2 linked regions of the Tunturibacter gelidoferens genome follow. The protein of the gene in region 1 interacts with the protein of each later gene in a pairwise test. Links are inferred from orthologs where the notes say so. Each region holds a gene or a part of one and is shown in the gene's direction. Other genes may lie near its edges.

Region 1 (2,864 bases):
TCGTAGAGGCGTGCTGCGCCGGCGTTTTCGGCGCGGAGACGGACGCAGCGGAAGCTCTTTCGGGCTTCTTGTACGAGGGTTGAGACCAGAGCCCGGCCGACTCCCTGGTTGCGCCATGCGGAGCGAACGTAGACGCGGCGGATACGGCCTGTTCCCGGTTCGGAAGTGAAGGGGTCGATGGTGAGTCCGCCGACTGCGACGAGTTGGCCGTGGTCGAGGTGGCCGCAGAGAACTTCGCCTGGGGCTTCGAAGCGATTGACTCCGCTGGCCCACTCGTCAACGAGCGTGTCGATGAAGTCGTAGCCGTCTCTCTTTGCCTCGGCGTGGAGTTCTTCTATTCCTGTGGTCGGCAACTTGATTTGTTGAATCGGGATCATTTGTGATTGTAAGAGCGATGGGTTGGATGCGTGATTGTGCGACTTAGTTCTTGCCCCAATCGAGACGACAGACGCTGACGCGGAATTGGTGATGGCACTCTCTGCCTGCCGCACCATATCAAAAGCGGTGCAAGTTTGCAGGGTTTGGAACCATGCGTGGTACGGGCGGTGGAAAACGGGGGTCGTGTGTTTGGCAAGGAGGTGGGAGAATTAAACAACTTTCAAGGAGTCCTGCTGCTATGTCGAATCTGCCCAATGATCCTAACGATCCGAACGATCTCCGCATTCACTATCACGATGAGATACCGCATGGAGCGAGGATCAAGGTCATCGGCGTGGGCGGCGGCGGAAATAATGCCGTGAATCGCATGATCGCGGCGAATGTGGTTGGGGTTGAGTTTATTGCGGCGAATACGGATGTGCAGGCGCTGCAGGTTTCGAACGCGCCGGTGAAGCTGCAGCTTGGAGTGAAGCTGACGAGTGGACTGGGCGCGGGTGCAAACCCGGATGTGGGAAGGCGCGCGGCGCTGGAGGATTCGGACAAGATTATCGAGGCGCTTGAGGGCGCGGATATGGTGTTTGTGACTGCGGGGCTGGGCGGTGGTACGGGGACTGGAGCTGCTCCCGTGATTGCGAGCCTGGCGAGTGAGATGGGCGCGCTGACAGTGGCGGTGGTGACGCGGCCGTTCGCGTTTGAAGGCAAGCGGCGGATGCAGCAGGCTGAGCGCGGGATGCAGGAGCTGCTGGAGTCGGTCGATACCGTGATTGTGATTCCGAATGAGAAGCTGCTGGCGGTGGCGAAGGATGCTGGATTCTTTGAGAGCTTCCGGATTGCGGATGATGTGCTGAGGCAGGGCGTGCAGGGGATCTCGGACATTATCACGATTCCCGGTGTGATCAATCGTGACTTCGCCGATGTGAAGACGACGATGGCGGGGATGGGCTACGCGGTGATGGGAACGGGCGTTCGGTCGGGCGCGAATCGTGCGGTGGAGGCTGCGATGGCTGCGATGGCTTCGCCGCTACTGGAGGCGGGAGCGATCGATGGGGCACGTGGGATACTGATCAACATCACGGGCTCGAGCAGCTTGAAGCTGAGTGAGGTGAACGAGGCTTCGAGCATTATTCAGAATGCGGCGCATGAGGATGCGAACATCATCTTCGGTGCGGTGCAGGACGAGTCGATGGGCGATGAGGTGAAGATCACCGTGATTGCGACTGGCTTCAAGCAGCAGGAGATGCCGCAGCGGCGGGAGCGCATGCTGGCGGAGGCGACGCTGCCTACGATGCGGTATGACGTGCCGATTCAGCCGCGCGTGGTGACTCCTCGACCTGCGTCGACACGGTTTGCGAGTGAGATGGAACCGGCCAGACCGGTGCACGAGGCGAACGAAGTGAAAGAGCCGGTCGGGAAGATGGAGATGAGTGGCCCGATTGAGCTGGTTCCGGTGCCGGCGTCGGTGTTTGATGATGACTTCTTCCGTGCTCCCGGGGCTCGGGGGGAGAGGGCTGCTGAGGTAAATCGGCCGGAGGGTGGACAAGTTGACCGGGCTAGAGATGTGACTCACTTTTCTGCGCCGGTGCGCGTCCAACAGGAGGACGTTCGCGGTGGGACGGACGAGGTGGCGGACTCCCAGGTTCGTGTTCCAGCATTTGGGAGTGCATCGGGGGCGTCTGCGGATCAAGCGGAGCCGGATGAGTTGGATATTCCCGCGTTTTTGCGGCGTGGGAACTGATGGTACAACTGATTTCTGTACGAGTAGCACGGATGGGGAAGGGTGCTGCTCGACGGATTGTGTTGAATTAGTATTTTATTAGATGAATTGTGGATCGATGGCAGTTCGATTGCAGTCAAATCAATAAGAGGGATCGCCTGTGTCGAGATCAATGAAGGTTTTTGGCGCGCTTCTCTTCGGCCTTGTCCTTGGTGCTGGAGTGAGTGCTAACGCAACGACGAGTACCACTGGGAAGGCCAGGCGGCACTCTGCTGGGACGGCTCGGGTTGCGACTACGGTGAAACCTCATTCGGGGGCTTCGCGCTCAGCCGCGAGGGGTACGACGCACGTCGTTGCAACGCATGGGTTTGTGGGGCATCATCGAGGAGCCCGGCCGACTCTGGCTGTGCGGCGGACACGATATCAGGAACACTTTTCTGCAAGTTCGTTTGCTGACAATCTCACATTGGGCGACATCGTCGATGGAGAAGACCCGTTGGTTCGGGCGGCGGCGATTGAGGCGTTGGGCAATATGAACGGCACTGCGATCGCGATTGATCCTTCTACGGGACGGATTCTGGCGATGGTAAACCAGAAGCTGGCGCTGTCGAGAGGGGCTGAGCCCTGCTCGACGATCAAGCTGACGGTGGCTCTGGCTGCGCTGGAGGAAGGTATCGTTCGCAAAGATACACCGGTGAATCTGGGCGGGCACTATCACCTAACGATGACCGAGGCTTTGGCTCACTCGAATAACCTTTATTTTGAGACTCTT
Region 2 (2,847 bases), 1.6 Mb from region 1 along the record:
TCCATCTTGATCTCTTCCAGAATCACGCCCTTCTCGCGCTCCACATCCTCGGGAGCAAAGGTCGGGTGCAGCACCAGGTCCGACAACACATCCAGCGCCGGCGGCACATTCTCATCCAGCACCTTGATGTTGAAGCAGACCGTCTCCTTCCCGGTGAACGCGTCGAGATTGCCTCCGATCGTGTCTACCTCCCGGGCAATCTGCTGCGCCGACCGCGAGGTCGTGCCCTTGAAAACCATATGCTCGACGAAGTGCGAGACCCCGTTCACCCCAGCCGTCTCGTCCCGCGAACCAGAGCCCACCCAGGCCCCCATCGAGACGCTCCGCACATGCGGCATGCTCTCGGTCAGCACCAACAAACCATTCGACAACACAGTTTTTCTGATATTGCGAGAGGCGTTCTTCGTAATTGCGGCTTCATCTACTAACGTTAAAGACATGAGACTCCTTCAGACTCCATTGTTTCACAGCGCGGTCCGCGCCATCCGTAGCACCCAGGGGAGTAGACTTATATAGATGCTCCGGCCCGACTCTACGCTTCTAGACACCTAAAGCCTTTGTTATCAATCTAAGCGGAGCGCCGGACTAGGAGCGAACAGTTTTGCCGTCATCCTGAGCGTAGCGAAGGATCCCGACGAACTCGATCCTGCCCTGAGCGTAGCGAAGGATCCCGACGAACTCGATCCTGCCCAAACCGCTCGTCCCTTTCAGCCCAGATCTATGTGTCGGAACTATCTAAGATATCCAAATATTTACAAATGAATGATATAGAGCATTTTAATAATCCAAAAGTTGAAGAAAAACCGCTCTTCGGCGCCTCGCTTCAGGAGCTGACCGGTCTGATGGAGAAATTCGCCCAGCCAGCTTACCGAGCCCGCCAGCTTTACGACGCCCTGTACATCCAGCGCATCCCCTCACTCGACCAGATCACCACTCTTCCGGCCACCCTCCGCACCGCCCTCGGCTCCTCTGGCTATACCGTAGGCCTGCCCGAGCTCGTCCAGACCGCCCTCTCCATCGACGGCACCGAGCGCTACCTCGTACGCATGGCCGACGGCGAAACCGTCGAAACCGTCTGGATGCCAGGAGGCGACGGAGGCGAGCGCGGCGACGGAACCCAGGCAGCCGAGGAAGAGGAGCACCCAGCCCACGATGACGACGATTACAAGCGCGCCACCATCTGCATCTCCAGCCAGGTAGGCTGCGCCGTCAACTGCCAGTTCTGCCTCACCGCCAAGCTCGGCATCCGCCGCAACCTCACCCCTGGAGAGATAGCCGGACAGGTAGCCGCCGTCCTCAACCGCCACAGCGTCGAAGTCGGCCGCGACCGCATCAACCTGGTCTTCATGGGCATGGGCGAGCCATTCCTGAACTACACTGGCTTCATGGACGCCGTCCGCCTCCTCACCGGCCCCATGAGCATCCCCGAGTCCCGCATGACCGTCAGCACCTCCGGCATCCTCCCCGGCATAGAACAGTTCGCCAGCGAGAACATCCGTCCCAAGCTCGCCGTCAGCCTCAACGCCTCCAACGACGTCGTCCGCGAGTCCATCATGCCCATCACCCGCAAATGGAACATCGCCGCGCTCCTCGAAGCCATCTCCGCCGTCCCCCTGCGCCCACGCGAGCGTGTCACCTTCGAGTACGTCCTCCTCGGGGGCATCAACGACCAGCGCGAACACGCCGACGAGCTGATCGCCCTGTTGAAGAATCTCCGCGCCAAGATCAACCTGATCGTCTGGAACTCCGGCCCCGACATGCCCTTCCACGAACCCACCCCGCAAGACGTAGGCATCTTCCAGAAGCGGCTCCGCGAAGCAGGCATCCCAGCCTTCATCCGCAAGCCCCGCGGCCGCGACATCTACGCCGCCTGCGGCCAGCTCAAACGCACCCTCGAGCAGCCACCTCCCGCCCTCGTCGAGATCGCCACCCTCTAACTGCTCCCAACTCTCGCTCTTCCTCCACCGCAAAAAAGATCGTCATCTCGACCGAAGCTGTTCACAGTCTCATCGTGAACAGCGCAGTGGAGAGACCCCCGTATTTCGTCCCTGCCGGACGGGCCCACTGCGCGTGGGGCGGTCACTTCGTGACGTGTATACCGCTTCGCCCGGCGCTCCCGATGGTCGCGAATGACGTTCCTTCCGACCAACGGGAGGACCACGCGAAGCTTTGAAAAGGCGTGCGAACGCCCGCCCCACGCGCAGTGGGCCCGTCCGGCAGGACAGAATCTTTTAAGAAGCTGTCAACCCCCAAAACACCAAAACTGCTTACCAGCCAATCACATACGCATGGCACATGAGTTTCCCTCCACCAGCTATACTGGATACAGAAGAAAAGATGCCCCGGCCAAAAGCCGGGGCATTGCATTTCAACCCTAAGTCAGCCCTAAGCAAGGATAGGTCCAGACCTAAACCATTATCTTCGAAGACTTTGCACACACTAAGTACGGGGAGGGGGGTACCTACCCCACACCCGAAACCGCCACCGGACGCTCCATCCCCAGCTCCAGCAGCCGCTCCGCCAAAAGGTCATAGTCATGCCGCAACACATCGCCCTCATGGACAAAGTTGCCCATCACCGGCTCCACCCCCAGCGCCCGAACGCGCTCCAGGTCCGCCACGATCGGCTGCTGCCCCTCACGCGCATACTGCTCCAGCCGCGCCGCCGAGATATCCCCCGTATTGATCAGCGCATAGTCGAAGATTGGAACCTTGACCCCACCCGCATGCTGCATGATCTTCTCGATATGCTGAGAGGCTGTCAGCCCCAGCGACTCGTTGGCCTGCGTCATCAGGTTGCACACAAACACCTTGGTAGCCCGCGACGCCGCCAGCGCCTCCGGGATGC

What was found. The genes of interacting proteins can lie anywhere in the genome.
Region 2: the proteins of ftsZ (region 1) and rlmN interact in binary tests that used the Escherichia coli proteins (3 or more experiments, as listed by UniProt). The link is inferred for Tunturibacter gelidoferens from one-to-one orthologs.

What each region holds. Positions count from the first base shown.
Region 1 is NZ_CP132938.1:2,526,697-2,529,560, forward strand. It holds ftsZ (cell division protein FtsZ), read left to right. Parts: upstream 1-616; coding sequence 617-2,113; downstream 2,114-2,864. Other genes in the region: RBB81_RS11270 (GNAT family N-acetyltransferase), read right to left, coding at 1-377; RBB81_RS11280 (penicillin-binding transpeptidase domain-containing protein), read left to right, coding at 2,265-2,864. UniProt on the Escherichia coli protein: Essential cell division protein that forms a contractile ring structure (Z ring) at the future cell division site. The regulation of the ring assembly controls the timing and the location of cell division.
Region 2 is NZ_CP132938.1:4,113,952-4,116,798, reverse strand. It holds rlmN (23S rRNA (adenine(2503)-C(2))-methyltransferase RlmN), read left to right. Parts: upstream 1-758; coding sequence 759-1,937; downstream 1,938-2,847. Other genes in the region: RBB81_RS17920 (gluconeogenesis factor YvcK family protein), read right to left, coding at 2,462-2,847; RBB81_RS17930 (M16 family metallopeptidase), read right to left, coding at 1-440.